DNA from 4 places in the Paenibacillus sp. FSL L8-0502 genome. Region 2 is predicted to be linked to each of the others. Evidence: riboswitches for the same ligand, from Rfam matches in the RefSeq annotation. Region 2 holds a riboswitch; each other region holds the start of a gene.
The links. Region 2 has a riboswitch for cobalamin ahead of NSQ57_RS06955 (cobalamin-binding protein). Riboswitches for the same ligand answer to the same signal wherever they lie in the genome.

Region 1: another riboswitch for cobalamin. It lies ahead of cobJ (precorrin-3B C(17)-methyltransferase); the one in region 2 lies ahead of NSQ57_RS06955 (cobalamin-binding protein).
Region 3: another riboswitch for cobalamin. It lies ahead of NSQ57_RS24595 (ABC transporter substrate-binding protein); the one in region 2 lies ahead of NSQ57_RS06955 (cobalamin-binding protein).
Region 4: another riboswitch for cobalamin. It lies ahead of metE (5-methyltetrahydropteroyltriglutamate--homocysteine S-methyltransferase); the one in region 2 lies ahead of NSQ57_RS06955 (cobalamin-binding protein).

What each region holds. Positions count from the first base shown of each region.
Region 1 is NZ_CP151958.1:5,365,973-5,370,597, forward strand. Features, by position in the region: gene cobJ (precorrin-3B C(17)-methyltransferase) at 1-1,090, opposite strand, end outside; cobalamin riboswitch at 1,401-1,588, opposite strand; gene NSQ57_RS23455 (TIGR00730 family Rossman fold protein) at 1,645-2,199, opposite strand; gene NSQ57_RS23460 (uroporphyrinogen-III synthase) at 2,401-3,258, opposite strand; gene NSQ57_RS23465 (endospore germination permease) at 3,360-4,514, opposite strand; gene NSQ57_RS23470 (hypothetical protein) at 4,557-4,625, opposite strand, start outside.
Region 2 is NZ_CP151958.1:1,565,618-1,570,242, forward strand. Features, by position in the region: gene cobD (threonine-phosphate decarboxylase CobD) at 1-272, shown strand, start outside; gene cbiB (adenosylcobinamide-phosphate synthase CbiB) at 262-1,233, shown strand; gene NSQ57_RS06950 (histidine phosphatase family protein) at 1,283-2,035, shown strand; cobalamin riboswitch at 2,158-2,350, shown strand; gene NSQ57_RS06955 (cobalamin-binding protein) at 2,557-3,564, shown strand; gene NSQ57_RS06960 (iron ABC transporter permease) at 3,561-4,607, shown strand; gene NSQ57_RS06965 (ABC transporter ATP-binding protein) at 4,604-4,625, shown strand, end outside.
Region 3 is NZ_CP151958.1:5,615,494-5,620,118, forward strand. Features, by position in the region: gene nikB (nickel ABC transporter permease) at 1-217, opposite strand, end outside; gene NSQ57_RS24595 (ABC transporter substrate-binding protein) at 233-1,813, opposite strand; cobalamin riboswitch at 2,030-2,230, opposite strand; gene NSQ57_RS24600 (hypothetical protein) at 3,055-3,870, shown strand; gene NSQ57_RS24605 (hypothetical protein) at 3,976-4,407, shown strand.
Region 4 is NZ_CP151958.1:5,393,793-5,398,417, forward strand. Features, by position in the region: gene NSQ57_RS23580 (anaerobic ribonucleoside triphosphate reductase) at 1-1,018, shown strand, start outside; gene nrdG (anaerobic ribonucleoside-triphosphate reductase activating protein) at 1,015-1,512, shown strand; cobalamin riboswitch at 1,692-1,888, shown strand; gene metE (5-methyltetrahydropteroyltriglutamate--homocysteine S-methyltransferase) at 2,049-4,367, shown strand; gene NSQ57_RS23595 (hypothetical protein) at 4,453-4,625, opposite strand, start outside.

The sequences.
Region 1 (4,625 bases), 2.0 Mb from region 2:
TTCCGGCGGTGCTCTTGGCGGCAGGCGCTTGCCCGCTCCAGCGAGCGTTGGCTTCGCCAGGCAGCTTACCGCCGATAGCGAGGCGGCTTAGCGCCTCTGCCGCCAGCGATGCCGGGGCTACGCCGGTTTGCACAGCAGTCGTTGCCTGCACGGCAGCCATCGCTTGCGGGCGTGCCTGCGTGGCAACCGCAGCGCCGCTCGCGGAGGGTCCAGCGGGCGTAGTGGGGGCTGCGCCTGCCTGCGGTGTATCCTCTTGCGCGCCCAGCGACCACGGCTCCGCTTCCGTGCGGAGCCGCTGATGTGGCTTGAGCGCCTGCTCGGTCGCATCCAGCGTGTATTTGCGCTGATATCCGCGCGGAGTCACGATCAAGCCGTCATACACCGTCGTCGAGGAATTGCCGATGATTACAGTCGTCAGCATCCCGATGTCGTGGTTCAGCATATCTTCCAGCGTCGTTACAATAACTTGCTGACGTTCACGATAAGCACTCTTCACCAGCCCAACCGGAGTTTGCGGATCGCGGTAACGCAGCAAAATGGACTGCGTCTCCACAATCTGGCGGGTACGCCGGCCACTGCGCGGATTATATAATGCAATCACAAAATCGGCCGAAGCCGCTGCTTCTACGCGCTTCACAATCGTTTCCCATGGGGTCAGATGATCACTCAGACTAATTGTGCACGCATCATGCATAACTGGCGCCCCCAACAGTGATGCACAGGACTGAATAGCCGAGATCCCCGGCACGACTTCTACTTCAACTCCGTCCTCGCGTCGCCAGCCTTTTTGCATCAGCACTTCGTACACCAGCCCTGCCATGCCATAGACTCCTGCATCTCCACTGGAAATGACGGCTACCTTCTTGCCCATCTCTGCTTGGCGAACCGCCTCCTGCGCACGGCTCACTTCCTCTGTCATCCCTGTACGTACAATCTCCTGTCCGTTCAACAACGGACGGATCAAATCAACATAGGTATTGTAGCCGATAATGACCTCACTTTCGGCCAGCGCATCCAGCGCCCGTTTTGTGATATGTTCCATATCTCCTGGTCCAAATCCAATCACCAACAATTTTCCTAATGGGCTCATCGGGCTCCTCCTATTCATCCTTTTCAGGGCAGCTATGCTATCTATTCCAATGATTTTTGGACATCCTGTAACTCAAAAAAGCCCCATCCTACCCGGATGGGGCTTCTATGTACGTATCTCTCATCAGACGAACAAACAGCGTAAGAAGACACGATTTGTCTTCCTCCAGCCTGCCGTTGTTTTCCATCTGTCTGTTTACGCTTCAAACGCTGCTGCACGTTCATATCCACGCAAACCTCTAGCCAACATGGAAAAAGCAACGTGTGCCTGATTTCCTGATTTCGTACACCCATCCTCTCCGCGAAGGTTAACGGTGCATACAGATCAAGGTAGGTCTCCTGGCTTGGCATCAACGGATTCTTTCGTCTTCCCCGTTTTTCACGAGTGACCAATTAAAAAAATCCTCTTCCTTACAGTGGCGGGACCGCTCGGGATTTGCACCCGATTCCCTGTTACCCTTTGCTCAACCGCAAAGGCACCTTGTCTGTCCGCTATTTGATTATGGGTCTTATCATAACCTTGCCTCAATCAGTTGTGCAAGCACGAAAAACGCTTTATTTTAAGTTCTCTGCTTTCTTTTTTAACATATGTAGCAATTCGTCCGGGTCCGCAGAGATACTCAGTAGCGCTGGATGATCAGCTCCGGTAAACCCTTCCTGAACGCTATGACGTACCATTTCTATCAACGGGTCAAAATATCCATTTACATTCAGCAGCCCAATAGGCTTGCGATGAATGCCAATTTGCGCCCAGCACAATACCTCGAACAGCTCCTCAAAGGTTCCCAAACCACCCGGAAGGGCAATAAAAGCATCGGCCATCTCGCTCATTGCCGCTTTACGCTCATGCATGCTTGCTACCTCAATAAACTCGGTAACTCCCCGATGTACGATCTCTGCATCGAATAACAGGGTGGGCATAATACCGGTGACCTGACCGTCACCCGCCAGCAGTCCATCCGCCACCTCTCCCATCAACCCCCTGCTAGAGCCACCATAGATCAGACGGATATGATGGCGAGCCATGGCTTCCCCCAGCTTGCCTGCCGCCTCAACATATACCGATGAATGTCCAGGTCTGGACCCGGCAAATACGCAAATAGAATTCATTAACGTCTCAGCTCCTGTCCTCAAGTATCATGCATCGAAACTTATTCATTATATTAGACAAATATTTTCGCTATAACAAAAAACTTTATCGATGCATGTCCAACAAAAAAAGATAAAGACCTCGTAGGCCCTTATCTTTATTTTACTCTGGATTAGTAAATATAAGTTCATTTTCTGCTTACAGCACTATCATTTTCTAACTCATTTCAAATGACCGTTCACACTCTTCAGACCGTAGCCATGCGCCGAATCACGATGTTCAAAATATTTGCCCAGCTCCACCATCATCGCGCCCATGCGTTCTTCAGTTGGGAACACGATTCGTTCAATCCCTTCTTCCACAATGGACTGTGCGGTCACTTTGCCTACCGATACAGCAATGACATCTTCACGAAAAGCTTCCAGCAAATCTTCAATTCGGTTTTGCTCTCTGGCATATTGGGCCAAAAATCGAATTTGCGGACCACTTGTGAACGTAACAGCATCAACATTACGATGGATAACATCCTCTAGTAACGCCTGCAATTTTGCTTCCTCAGGTGGGATATGCTTATAAGGAAGTACCTGGCGGGTCACTGCCCCCTGCTCGTCCAGCCATTTTACCAACCGTGGGGCTGGATCGCCATGCAGTTGCAACAGCACTTCCTTCCCCTTCAGATCGTATGGGGCGAAAGCTCCTGTCAATCCGATCAAACTTCCGTCCTCGTCTCGTACTGCTGGCGTAAAGCCACGCTTTTTGAGTCCATTGACCGTCTTGTAGCCCCGCGCTGCAATGTTGGAAGATTGCAGCAACTCTATAATCTGCTCAGCCACACCCATATCCTCTGCCATATCGAACAGGGCATCCAGCCCCATGCCTGTCGTGAAGATGTACCAGTCCGGAGGGTTCTTTACCCACGATACAACAGCGTTGCGCAGCTCGATATCATCTAGAAAAACAGTGCCCTGGGCCGGACGATGTACTGGCTCCCCTCCCATCTTCACAACTAGCAGCGCCATTTCGTCTGCTTTACGGGGACCAGCAAGAGCGACTCTCTTACCTGCCATGCGTTGTGCCATTCTGTTTCCTCCCTAGTAGAAGTCGTATTTCTTTCTACCAAGTATACAATCAGAGGGGTAAAAGACAAATAAGAATTACTTTTTCGATGAATACAGTAATCTTATAAGTGGGTGTGTCCTGTTCTATCTCCCTGCCGGCTTTCTAGCTGACTACTGCTATCCCGCTCTCCGTTAGATGCCTTATCATCTCCGCCTTTCCCTTTAGATTTGGGTCGGAGCAACATCCATAGTACCAAGGGCATAAGTACAAAAAAAATGATCATCACCGCGGTCCACTCCCGGCTGAAATCAAAAACTTGCACGATGTTGGAGAACAGCATAAACGAACAGACATAACCTAACAAACCTACGGGCCAAACCATCAGACTCCCCCAGGCATGGGAGAACATACGCTTTACCGCCAAACTGGTAACGTACAGATCAATTCCGATCTTCGTAAGAAAGGTTGGTACGGTCAGTGCTGCCACGAACAAGTCGAACCGATCCAGAAAGTCCGTTAGCTGCAATTGACGCACCAGTTCATACGATGGATAGAACAGCCGTGACAAGATAGGAACACCAATAACCAACTCCGACTGCAACACCAGCATGATCAGAAAAGCGGTTCCGAGCAAATGCCCATACCACGCACTACGTCCATTATAACTCTTTCCAGAAATAACAAAGGGAACCATCAGGATATCGGCCATATATCCCAGCATGCGCCAGCTGCCCTTGATCACTCCCTCTACCTCTGGATGTAAGTAGGGTCTCAGCATCGAAAAATCCATATTACGCCCAAAAAAAAGCGGCATGGTCAACAGCGTCAAAATCAACATCGGCAAAAAAATCTCGGCCATATTCACGATGGTGCTTATTCCGCCTTTGGCCATAAATACCAGAGTCAACAGCAAAATAAGAGAAGTGACCACAATCGGAGTCAGCGGCAAAAGCACAACCTCCACTAAATCCGTGATAATTCTCAAATCCCGTGCAAAAATGATCAGGAATAAAATAAGGTAGACTGCAAGCAGCATACGTCCCAGCACAGGATGAGAGCTCACCATCGCCTGCATTAGATCCTGGTCAGGAAAACGACGCTTGAGTTTCAACATCGCCCAGATCGGCAAGCATAGCACGATAGCCGCAATTATACAGGTCCAGTAGGCATGCTGATTCGCGTGATCCGCTGCCTGCGCCGGAGCATGTATAAGGGTAATACCGACCTCCATCAATACACCCAGCAGTACGATTTGTCTGGTTGTGAACTGTTTCATACAGGTCATCCTCCTTTTCTCCGCAGGCATCCAATACACGATTTACAACGTAGGGGGGAGCCACAAGTCAATAAAACGGGTAATCCATGTAGCCACATAAACGGAACTCTT
Region 2 (4,625 bases):
GCAACCGCCTGTTGACCGCCTTGGCGGAATGGGGCTGCGGTGTCGTTCCCGGTGAAGCCAATTACGTGCTGGCAAGGGCGCCGGGTACGTGGAGTGCATCGGCTATTCAGCAGGCGCTTGGACAACGCGGAGTTCTTATACGTAGCTGTGCTATGTATCCGGGACTGACGACGAGCCATTTTCGGATTGCGGTCAAGGATGCAGAAGCCAACGACAGGCTGCTATCTGTATTGGGTGAAGTGCTGGAGGAGGAGGAGCGGCGTGACAGTTAGCTTGATTATCCTGGCAGCCTATCTATTGGACAGGCTGATCGGTGACCCGAGGTGGTTGCCGCATCCAGTCATCGGTATGGGACATGCCATTTCAGCATTGGAAAAAGTGATTCGCTGCCAGGTCCGAAGTGACCGAGGGCTGAAACGTGCAGGTATACTGCTTCCACTCATTGTGGCGGGAGGCTCCTTTGCGCTCGCCTGGGCGCTGTTGCAATTGCTTGCCTGGATTCATCCGTGGTTATCTGTCGGCGCAGAAATAGTGCTGATTGCGACCACGATTGCTTCCAAAGGACTAAAGGATGCAGGAATGGCAGTCTACCGAGCGTTGCAGGCGGATGACCTGGCTGCGGCACGGCGGGAGCTGGGCATGATAGTCGGGCGGGATACGCAGCAACTTGATGAGCCTGAGATTGTACGCGGTACGGTTGAAACGGTCGCTGAAAATATCGTGGACGCGATTATTTCCCCGCTTTTTTATGCCTTGATCGGGGGAGCACCCTTGGCGCTGGCTTATCGTGCTGTGAATACGCTCGATTCCATGGTTGGCTACAAAAATGAAAAGTATCTGCATTTAGGCTGGGCTTCAGCACGTCTAGATGATGTGGCTAACTACATTCCAGCACGCCTGACAGCGGCAATGCTTGTGATAGCGGCGTGGATGTACAAACGAGATGCTGCAAGAAGCTGGCGCACAGTCAAGCGAGACGCTCGTCTGCACCCAAGTCCGAACAGTGGCTTCCCGGAATCGGCTGTTGCTGGTGCATTGGGGATTCGTCTTGGAGGATATAATGTGTATCATGGCGTGCGCTCCTTTCGTGCATACATGGGGGATTGGATACGACCGCTAGAGTCGAAAGATATACGGCATACGATCCAGCTGATGTTCGCCGTGTCCAGTATGTTTGTAGGATTGTGTTTGTTAGGAGCCGCAGGTTGTTTTGCCTTGGGATGGGTGCGGTGAGGGTGAGGAGTGACACACTGAATAATGATCGAGCAGGAAGTGACATTTCTTGAAACAAGATATAGCAGCAAAAAGGACAGTAGAATACGCACAAAGACCGAACTCACAGGAGGATAAGGTGCCGTATGATGCTAAAGAAGATCTGCATTGGGATATGGAGCTCGTGTTAGTTCGTCACGGCACAACCTTATGGAACAAGGAACGTCGATATCTGGGACACTCCGACTTAGGTTTGCTACCGGGGGCAGAGCAGGAATTAAAGCCTTTGCAGGAAAAATTGCAAGGTCAGTCCTTTGCTCGAATCTATTGCAGCGACTTAATGCGATGTCGCCAGACCTTGCAGATCATTGTGCCGGAATCAGAGTTGACGTCTGGGCGTTCCCTATCTACTATGCCTCCTATGATGGAACCATGTCTGCGAGAGCTTCATTTTGGCGAGTGGGATGGAAAAACGTATGACATGCTCAAGGATGTGTCGTTGTATCGGGCTTGGATTGATGAGCCGCAACGGATCACCCCACCTGGTGGAGAGTCTTGGACAGATTTTGTAAATCGTCTGCGCAAATTTCTTGACTCTCTGTATGAATGGCGTGTTGCTATGGAAGTTCAACCCATGGATTTGACTGCTACGTCGCCCTCTGTTTTGGTCGTTACGCATGGTGGCGTAATTCGTCAGCTAGCTTGCATGCTGATACCGGGCCATGATTTTTGGAGTCTGAATCCGAAGCCGGGAGAAGCATTAAGGATTCAATTGAGGCTGGCAGGACCGCACAATTACATAGCGGAAATGCTTCCTCATTAGGTTAGACACCAGCGGATAAAGAGGCTGTTTGGGTTGTAAGCCGCCTCATTTTAACCTATAATCATCAAGTAAAAGAACGGCTTGACTACCACTACATCAAATATCCAGCAGACGAGGTCGGCGCAGCGTGATGAAACTATGGTTTCCCTCCCTGCGCTGTTAAAAGGGAAGTCGGTGTGAATCCGGCGCGGTCCCGCCACTGTAAATGGAAACATGCCCGTTAGTCCTCTTTAAATGTTACTAAGCATATGAAAGAATTTCAGGACATGTATTTTACCATAAGTCAGGATACCTGCCCGTCCGCCTGTCACCATAATCCTTCGAGGAAAGGATGACGTGTTCGCAGTGACTGTCCATGCGGAAAGAAGCTGCCGCCTGCGCACGATCTGCGCTAACGTGACCCCTGTGTCCTGATATGAGGATGCGGGGGTTTTTGATAGGAAAAGAAGGCTAGATTTAGAAGATATCTGATGATGTTCAAGTAACGCTCTTAACGATTTATTTATGAAGGGGTGCAAATCATGGCAGGAAAAAAAATAAAGGTGTGGACAACAGGTCTATTGGCTCTGATTTTGGCAGTTGTGCTGAGTGCATGTGGCGCTAATGGAAAAAATGCAGAAAATAAAGAGGGTCAGGCTTCTTCACAGCAGCCGGGACAGGCAGTAAACGCACAAGAGCCTCCGGGCAAAACGGTTTACCCGCTCACAGTTAAAGATGCAACAGGACAGGAATTTACATTCAAAAAAGCGCCGGATAAAATCGTTTCCGTCTCCCCGGCAGAAACCGAGGCGTTGTTCGCCATTGGGCTGGATAAGGAAATTGTCGGCGTCTCCGACTACTCTGATTACCCGGAAGCAGCTACGAAAAAGCCTAAAGTGGGCGGTATTATGAAACCAAACGAAGAGGCGATCATTGCTGCGAACCCGGAAGTCGTTTTTGCAGGGATATCACTTAGTGAACAGGCTACGACCAAGCTGCGCGACATGGGAATTATGATTTTTAAAACGGAACCGAAGACAGTGGAAGATGTCATGGCTAACATCGAATTGTATGGGAAAATCACCGATCATCAGAGAGAAGCAAGAGCGGTGACTGACAAGATGAGAGCAGATGTAGCAGAAGTAAAAGAAGGAATTAAAAATATCGGTAAAGGGCAGAAGCTGCGGGTATACGTCGAGTTTTCACCAGGCTGGACAGTGGGTAAAGGCGAGTTTATGGACGAGCTGATTACGTTGGCGGGCGGCGAAAATGTAGGTGCCACGCAGAAGGGGTGGTACCAAATTAGTGAAGAAAATATTATTGCTGCGAACCCTGACGTGATTTTGTACAGCAAAAGTGTCAAGGACGACAAAACGGGCCAGACGCTCGGTGATATCATTAAAGCTCGCAGTGGATGGGATCAAATATCGGCTGTTCGCCACAACCGGGTATTTGCCGTGGATGATAATTTGATCAGTCGTCCGGGTCCACGCGTAACGGAAGGTCTCAAGGAAGTGGCCAAGGGCGTGTATCCTGAAATTTTCAAATGAACCGTAAACTGATCGGCTTTGGAGGGACAGGTCTTGTCCTGCTGTTGCTGACGCTGCTGCTCTGTCTTGGCATCGGCTCGGCCAAGCTTCCGGTCAGCCAAATCACGGGCATTCTGGTTAACCACCTACCGTGGTTAGGCGATACGTTTACACCGGATTGGAATACATCCTCAGAGCAGATTATTTTGAAGGTCAGATTGCCACGAGTGTTACTGGGAATGTTGGTAGGAGCAGCGCTGGCGCTGGCGGGAGCCGGATTTCAGGGTGTGCTGCGTAATCCTTTGGCTGATCCGTATACACTGGGGGTATCCTCGGGGGCTTCGGTAGGAGCGGCAGTACTGATTTATTGGGGCCTTCAATTTTCATTTGTTGGCATATGGACGCTGCCGCTAGTGGCATTTACGACCGGAATGCTTACGCTGTGGATGGTGCTGACGTTGGCACGGGAAGGTGGGAAAATTCCGACACAAAGTCTCATTTTGTCGGGTGTGGTGATGCAATCCTTTCTGGGAGCGGTTGTTTCCTTTCTGACAGCCATGTCGAAGGAGACGGTCAATGAAATATTGTACTGGACGATGGGAAGTCTTAGTCTGCGCGGTTGGTCATATACAGGAATCCTTTTACCTTATGTGGTCATAGGGCTGGTATTTCTATGGAACCGGGCACGTGTGCTGAATATTTTGGCTTTGGGTGAACGTCAGGCGGCGCACATGGGAGTTCATGTAGATGCGACGAAGCTATCTGTTCTGATTATTTCCACGCTGCTGACAGCAGCCGCTGTCTCGGTGTGTGGCGTGATTGGCTTTGTTGGACTCGTTGTACCGCATATCATTCGTCTGGTGACAGGTCCTGATTACCGTATGATTGTTCCATTATCTGCGCTCGGCGGAGCTGTTTTTATGGCTTGGGCAGATACGGCGGCTCGCACATTGTTAGCCCCCACAGAAATTCCTCTGGGCGTGATGACGGCCTTTGTTGGGGCACCGTTCTTCGCATATCTCCTGTACCGAAACAAGAAGCTGCGCAGGGGGGGACTGCTGTGACAGAACAAAGTGAATCAC
Region 3 (4,625 bases), 1.7 Mb from region 2:
GCAGCCAGTTCACATATTGAATATGAAGCGGTTCGTTTAAGCCCAGTTCCTTTCGTAGCGTCGTCAACGCCTCCTCAGAGGCAGGGATATTATGCGCGGTGAGCAAAATGGTAGCAGGGTCTCCAGGGGCCAGCCGCATCAGTACAAAAGTCAGCGTGGACACCACGAATACAATGATAAGCAGCTGCGCCACACGTTCCAGTATAAAACGAATCATAGGATACGCAGCTCGTTATTCCGCAATATCGGATTGCGCTGTAATGTAGTAATACTCGATCGGATGCGGTGTAAACCCCCCCACCCCTTTTTTCACGCCAAACACATTATCAGGATGCACAATGAACGACTGTGGCAAATCCGTATTGATGATATCCAGCGCTTGTAGTGTCATGGCATTACGCTGCGCTGTATCCTTCGCCAGCTTCAAGCTGTTCAGAATACTCTCTAGCGGTTTGGAACTATAACGGCTTACATTGGCTTCGCTTTTCGAAGAATAAAACATGTCCATAAAATATTGCGGCTCTCCTGTATGAGCAGTAAGCATACTGTACATAGCAAAATCCCAATCGTTTTTGGTCAACGCCTCGTCGATATTTTCCACCTTGCGAATCTTGACCTGGATTCCCTCTTTCAGCAATTGGCTTTGGATGACCTCAGCCATAACAGAGAGCTCCGGACGCTGAGGGAAAGTCAGCAGCGTAACCTCGAACGGCTTGCCTTGCTTAGTCCATGTCCCTTGGGCGTCCTTCTGCCAGCCATCCTTCGTCAACAGTTGCTCTGCCGTTCCGTCCAGCGCTTTACGCTCAACTTTACCGAAGGGAAGAATGCTCGGGAACGGGCTGCTTGCCTCCGTACCGAAGTCCCTCATGACGGCGCTCACAATCGATGCGCGTGGAATCAGGCTGTCCACCACCTTACGGTTCGCCACATCCTTGAATACTGGCGATTCCATATTGTACACGATCATATGGGTGCGCAAGGACGGAGCTGACAGCACTTGCAGCTTGCCGTTCTTTTTCAGTACCTCTGCGTTATCAACCGGAATATCCGTCGCTACGTCCACCTCGCCGGATTGCAGCGCCATCAGGCGCGAATTCCCGTCCGTAATGAACTTCATCGTCGCTTCAGCCAGTCGTGCCTTCTCGCCCCAATATCCGTCATAACGCTCCACGACCAACGATTGGTCCTTGTTGAACGCTTTGATTTTAAAGGCGCCTGTCATCGCTGGGTAACTCTGTTCATCTTTCATCGATGCCACATCCAGTACAATCGTCGATGGATCAGCTAGATTAGACACCAACGCCGCATTCGGCTGGTTTGTCGTGATCTTCAAGGCCAGCGGGCCGCTTACATCAATGGACTTCACATTCAGTAAATCCTTCGCCAGATGGCTTTTCTCAATAGAGCGTAACAAAGACGCTTTTACACTTGCTGCACCCATACTTTTTCCATTATGAAAAGTGACTTTATCCTGCAAGCTGAACGTCCAAACTGTAGGGCTATCCTGCTTCCACTCCTTTGCCAGCCAAGCCACAGGCTCCAGCTTTTCATTCAAACGTACCAGTGTCTCACCTGCACCGGATCGCATCACATCCCAGCTATTATCTCCATGCGGGTCAACGCCTGACGGTTTCCATGTATACGCCATTACCAGCTTTTTATCTGTCGCTGTTTGTTGTGCTGACGCGTTTTCACCCTTGCCGGAGCTATCCGACGTCCTATTGCTGGCACATCCCGAAAGAGCCATAACTGCCAGCAGCAGCATCACCCCTGTACATATCAACCATGAACGCCTACTACGACTGCTTATCATTCGATGAATCCCCCTCTATCTTGTAAAATCGCATAAACCTAACGCAAAACGCGAAAAAAGCATTCCAGACCACTTAATTAGCAGTCAGAAATGCCTTCAATATAAAATGTCAGAACTCACCTCGAAGCCAACTCCAAAAACATAGAAGGGATCAGATCGGTTTCAGACATTCCGTATGCAGCACGCCTAACCACCTCCCCAGCATCCCGTGGGTCTGACAGTGATGTCAAAACAGGCAGGTCTCCTGACTCCAGGCGTATCTTTCAGGCCTTCCCGGTTCTTCACAATTCCAGTGGCTGTTCTGAAAGCTCCAGCAGTATCCTGCTGATGCCTGTATACAGTGGCGGGCCCGTGTCGGAATCAACCGAACTTCCCTTTTAAGTGAACATGCTCAACAACTATGTACATCGTCTCTACGAAACCCCATACATAGAGTTGTCCGGCTCACACCTGTTTTCTTCCTTTATTTCTTTTCATTACGATCTTATTTTGTTGTCACAGGCTTGTCAATAAAGGCTGCACAATAATTTAAATTTGAACGATAAGGTAGAAACAAGACCTAACCTCCAATTGCGTGTACGCAATTGAAGTGTTAAAATTAGGTATAGAGTAAACCACCGTGTCCGTATACTAAAAAGAGTCTTCGCCGCGCCAACGGCAAAGACTCTTAGGACTTGAAAGGCTGTGGATCACCCACGGCGCGCTGCATAACTAATGGTTAATGCAAACGAAACCCACCGTTAGGGGCCAACCTAATTACGCGGTGGGTTTTCGCTTGTTCCGAAATTTCCGACGTAGCCAGCGATAAAGTTTACGAATACTAAACACCAGGCTTAGTAACGTAACCATCCAACGCAACACATCGTAGCACGACACAAGGTTGACCATCGGCTTCACCCCCTCTCAGGAAGCTACACCGTGGTCCGAAAACATCCACCACTATTCAAAATCCATAAGGTAAATTATACCATGATATCACCCATCACTCTAGCAAATTGTTCTAGTAGATTAATAAGCTCCTAATGTTCATTTGGAGAACTCCTTTAGCTTCTTACTCCTACTGGACTATCAAATCTGCTGTTATAAAACTGTCATTAAATGTCGTATATGTCAGGCTAATGAACTCTCGCTTATAAAAATATAGATAAATATATTCATATATTCCATTAAAAGGTTGACATAGTATGTGAGCTCATTTATGCTATCTATGGATTTACAAATTTTTCAAGGAGAAGCTTTGTATGAAAGTAAAGTATCTACCACAAGCTTTTCTAGCTGTAACGCTACTCATTTCTTGGGGAGTCGTCAGTCCAGCAATCTCTCATGCTGAGAAAGGGGAAAAAATCCCTGACCAAATGTTGGCGGGTACAATCATCCAATATGACGAGAACAATAACATGGTTGTATTGGAAAAAGGAACTCCTGTACCTGAACCACAAAAATCTCTAGCTGCTGTTGCTCCACTTACTGCTGAACAACAAATTGAGCTACAAAAAGAAGAGGCACTAATTAAGGAAATCAAAGAAGAAGCCAAATCACTGCCGGTATATCATATTGACAACCCTGAACCTCAGCCTGGTTTAAAAGTAATTTATGATGGTGAAGGTTACATCAAAGATATTATCTTACCTGATCAAAAGGAAAATGCGATTACAACTAATAGTGTTTCACTTCAGGCATTACCACGCGGTACACGCAAAGCACCTGGGACTTATACATACGGAGCGCATAATAATGAAATTGTCATTACCGGAACTTCGAATGGCAAGGTTCAAGGCACAGGTAGAGGGACAAATTTTACGGACTCAACTGGTGAGAATTCCAATTCACTAAAAAGAGGCGACTGTGCAACAAAAGGGGCTATTGATAACCCTGAGTTTGGAACAAAAATCTCCGTAAGAAATATTGACAACAATAATGTCCATGATTTCACTAAGGCTGACAATGGGAGTCTGCCAGATGCTGTTGTTGATATTTGGAAAACAGGTGTACAGGATTTGGGCTTGACATGGAGTTCGTCTCTCTCATTTTCGGGGCGATATTTTTATACGTTCTAATTTCTTCATGTGAAACAAGGATAGGGCCTACACCCTGTCCTTTTCCCTTTTTTCTTAACATAATCGATTTAGTAAATTTCTCATCTTTAGAAAGGATGTTCGCTTTTGAAAACAAGCAGCTTTCGCTTCATTATAATTTACTTGCTCGTTCCAACTCTATTGTCTGCCTGCTCACCATCTTCTGCTCCATCAACGCAATCAGTCCCATATAAAGAAGTTCTATCAGGAAAAAAAACAGTTCCTTCAGAACAAGGCCAATATCTATCCATGACCTATACAGAATATGTGAATGGGAAAAATACAGATAAAGGTATGGTTATGCGAGTCATGACATATGACTTAAGCAGTAAAAAAATGACCAAACTGGCCGATGTTCCTTATACCTCTCAATACCCGCTTTCCCTGGTGTCCTTACCTGATCACAAAATTTATTACTCTGCCGATGTGGATGATAAGGGAGACCAACTATTTTCGTACGACTTAAATTCAAAAAAACTAAACAATTATCCGATAATTTATTTGCCATTAATCGTATAGTGCCAACTACTCCAGAAGGTCCACTTATACTAGCTGCAGTCAAAAAAGGAGAGCGTACACTTAAAACAATTTTCTACAATAAATCGACTCATACAATGCAGTTCTTACATGATGAAAACCAAGATAAACACACCTGGTCTATAGCCTATAATCCGGCAAAAAAAAACAATTTATACTACACAGTTTTCAGAGAAAGAGCAAGATAAACGGTCAGATAT
Region 4 (4,625 bases), 2.0 Mb from region 2:
TGCTGATGACCCGGATACCATTATAGCGACAATGGGTTGCCGTACCCGCACCATTTCTGACCGTTTCGGTAGAAATCGGCAGAGTGGTAAGGGAAATCTCTCCTTCAATACCATTAATCTGGTGCGGCTTGGCATTGAGTATGGTATTTGCACAGGCAAACGCCTGACACCTGACCGTGATCGCTTTGATGCGAGACTAGAAGAAGTTATGCGCATTGCGGTGGATGGCTTAATCCATCGCTATCAAATCCAGACCAGCCAGCCGGCCAAAGCCTCGGACTTTATGATGCGCGAAGGGGTATGGGAAGGTGGAGAACAACTAGAGCCAGATGATAAGGTGGGAAGCATACTAAAACACGGTACGCTTTCGATCGGATTCATCGGACTGGCTGAGTGCATGAAGGCACTATACGGGAAACACCACGGGGAGGATGATTTCGTATACCGAGAGGCACAACGAATCATCACTTCTATGCGCGTGTATTGCGATCGAATGAGTGAATATCACAATTTGAATATTACATTGTTCGCTACGCCTGCCGAAGGTCTGTCGGGCAAGTTCACCTTGCTGGATCAACGTGATTTCGGGATTATTCCTGAGGTGAATGATCGAGAATATTACACGAATTCTTTTCATATTCCCGTGTATTACACGCTCCCGGCTGCTCGTAAAATCAGCTTGGAAGCTCCGTTCCATAACCTATGCAACGCTGGTGCGATATCATACATTGAGCTGGACGGTAATGCGCGGAATAACCCGGATGCGTTTCTTAAAATTGTTCAATACGCGCTGCATCAGAATATCGGCTACTTCTCCATCAACCATCCGGTGGATCGTTGTACAGAATGCGGTTATGAAGGGATTATCGGGACAAGCTGCCCCCAATGTGGCACAGATGAGGAGCACACACACTTTCAGCGCTTACGTCGGGTAACCGGATATCTGACAGGGGATTATACCGTTCGCTTTAATGCTGCAAAACAGGCAGAAGTTCGAGACCGGGTGAAACATAAGTGAATTTGTGTGGCTACATTCCGGAATCTCTGAACGAAGGATACGGCCTGCGCACCGTCGTGTTCATTAGCGGTTGCCGTCATGCCTGTCCCGGATGCTTTAATCCAGCGTCGTGGAGCTTCCGTGCAGGTGAGCCATTCACACCCCAACGACAACAGGAAGTCATTCGTGACATCATGGATAATCCGTTGTTGGATGGACTGACTCTCTGCGGGGGAGACCCGTTTTTCTCAGCAGCAGAATGCTCGCAATTTGTGCGCGACTTCCGTGCGGCCTGTCCCGACCGAACCGTGTGGGCTTACACTGGCTTTGTCTATGAAGATCTACTCACAGATCAGGAGCGACAGGAGCTAGCGCTTTTGTGCGATGTGATTGTGGATGGTCGTTTTGTAGAACAGCAAAAGGACCTGACCCTTCCCTTCCGGGGCAGTCGCAACCAGCGTCTGGTAGATGTAAAAGCCAGCATTCAGGCAGGTTACACCGTTTCATTGACTTAAGGCGAAGGTTACTCGGCAAATGCTATATCTAATCTAGGACAAGTCTCCATCATGGATGAGGCTTGTCTTTTTTTGCATATCCCTAACAGATTCCATTGTAGTTTCTATTGCGCATCCTGCAAGTTTCACTTATGATGGTGAACAAGTATACGAGTGCATAATTATTCGTCATACCTTAACCGCATAGCTTGGAGATAGGTGTCTGTTCTATTCAGATCAGGCTTAAAAGGGAAGCCGGTGCAAATCCGGCACGGTCCCGCCACTGTAAACGGGGAACTTTCAGCTGTTCATACAACCACTGGTCCACAGACCGGGAAGGGATGCTGAGAGTCATGATCCGTAAGTCAGGAGACCTGCCTATTTTAACAACATCGCAAGTACCTACGGAAGATAGGGAGGTGTTAAGAGCAGTCGCCGTATTTTTGATTTTTTAATCACGGAGGCATTCTTTCCCCTACTTATTTTTAACTCTGGGGGGAAGAATGCCTTTTTTGGTACGTAAAAATAAAACAGCCACCCACTAGGAGGAAAAGTACATGTCCGTCATTGAATGGCCTGAATTGTCCGGCTTAATTAGCAGTAATCTAGGATATCCGCGTATCGGCGAAAACCGGGAATGGAAGAAAGCACTGGAACGCTTCTGGAACGGCAGTATTAGCGAAAGCGAACTGCAAACGGAAATGAAAAGATTACGGTTGGAGCATCTGAGCAAGCAGCGTGACAAGGGGATTGATCGCATTCCTGTCGGAGACTTCTCCTATTATGATCACATGCTGGATACATCTGTGATGTTTGGTCTCGTACCCGAACGGTTCAACCATCGTCCCGCAGGTCCGATTCCTCTGTCCGTGTATTTCGGGATCGCTCGTGGACAGAAGGGAGCAACCGCCAGTGAAATGACCAAATGGATGAACACCAATTATCACTACATCGTTCCTGAATTGGCAAACGCAGTCCCGGTGTTCACTGAAAATAAACCTTTACGGGCTTATCGTGAAGCAAAACAAGAGCTAGGCATTGATGGGAAACCGGTCCTCATCGGCCCCTATTCATTCGTTACCCTTTCCAAAGGCTATGATCGCAAGGAGCTTGCTTCTATTATAAGAACCTTCCTGCCTTTATACACCCGTGTCCTGTCTGAACTAGCAGCAGAAGGTGTTCAGTGGGTCCAAATCGATGAACCTGTCCTGACCACCTCATTCCCAGTAGAGGATCTGGACATTATTCAGGAAGTCTATGAAGCTTTGGCCCAAGCTGCGCCCTCTTTAAATATAATGCTGCAAACTTACTTTGGCAGCCTGGACCATTATGAGCGTCTGTCCGCACTTCCGGTACAGGGACTGGGTCTTGATTTTGTGTATGATGATGGCGAAAATCTCCAGCATATATTGCAGTATGGTTTCCCTAAAGGAAAAACGCTGGGCGCTGGGGTCATTGACGGGCGCAATATATGGCGCAGCGACCTTAACGCTGTGGCTACCCTGCTGGGTCAGTTAGCAGAACAGACCACTGCCGAGCAGCTTATCGTACAGCCATCATGCAGTCTGCTGCATGTGCCAGTCAGTCTGGAAGCAGAGCACAAGCTGGATCGAGAACTGGTGCAAGCGCTGGCTTTTGCCGATGAAAAGCTTGAGGAAATCGCCGTCCTGACGGCTGCACTTGGCAAACACGATCCATCCGCACTCACCAAGCTTGGACAAAGTGCAGATGCGGTAGCCCGTTTCAACAGCTCAGCGGCACGCGTACAAACAGCTGACGATCTGGCTGACTTGCTGGCAAAGGAGCCTCTAACACGCAGCGTTCCTTTCGCCGAGCGTCGTGAGATTCAGCAAAATAAGCTGAAGTTGCCTCCACTGCCTACGACGACCATTGGTAGCTTCCCGCAAACCGCCGAGATCCGCAAGGCCCGCCTGCACTATCGCAAAGGAGAATGGTCTGCCGAGCAATACCGGACGTTCATCCAACAGCAAATCAAGGAATGGATTGATATTCAGGAGGACATTGGCATTGACGTGCTTGTACACGGGGAATTTGAGCGGACCGATATGGTTGAATTTTTTGGCGAAAAGCTGAACGGTTTTGCTTTTACACAAAACGGATGGGTGCAGTCCTACGGCTCCCGCTGTGTCAAACCGCCGATTATATACGGAGACGTCTCCTTCGATCAGCCCATGACTGTGGAAGAAACGGCATTCGCTCAATCGTTAACTTCCAAGCCTGTTAAGGGAATGCTTACAGGCCCTGTGACCATTTTGAACTGGTCTTTTGAACGTAATGATATTCCGCGAAGCCAAGTTGCTTTACAACTGGCTCTGGCATTACGGGCAGAGGTAGAGGCACTGGAACAAGCGGGCATCAGCATGATTCAGGTCGATGAACCCGCAATTCGTGAAGGGCTTCCGCTGAAAAAAGAACAACAGCAAGCCTATCTGGATTGGGCAGTTCAAGCCTTCCTTGTGACCACGGCCACCGTTGAACCTGCGACCCAAATCCATACGCATATGTGCTATTCCGAATTTCAGCATATGATTCAGTCCATCTCCGACATGGATGCCGACGTTATATCTATTGAAACTTCGCGAAGCCACGGAGAACTGATTGTCAGCTTTGAAGATCAGGTATACGACAAAGGCATCGGTCTGGGCGTGTACGATATCCACAGTCCGCGCATCCCCGATGTATCTGAAATGCTAAGCATGATCCAGCGTGCCTTGCGCGTACTGCCATCTGATTTGTTCTGGGTTAATCCGGATTGTGGTCTGAAAACCCGCACCAAGGAAGAATCTGTCGCCGCCTTGCGACAAATGGTACAAGCGGCTCAAGCAGCCCGAGCTGCACTGGCTGTATCCAACTAATTTTTTTATCGTATCGAATCGCGCCATCATTTTGAGCTTATCCTGTCCCCTTTCCGGCCTTTTTGCTAAAAGCCAGGAAGGGGATTTATTCTAGATCATATAATGTATATACGCCTTGAATATGCTCCGTTTTCATCTGTTTCATATGTACGCCTAAGCCATGTTCTCGATCCCAGGAGCAACTAAAATTCAAATATAGTTCATCCTTTGCCGATGAGTCGGAAATCAGTACAGACATAAGCTGTATTCGATCCAACA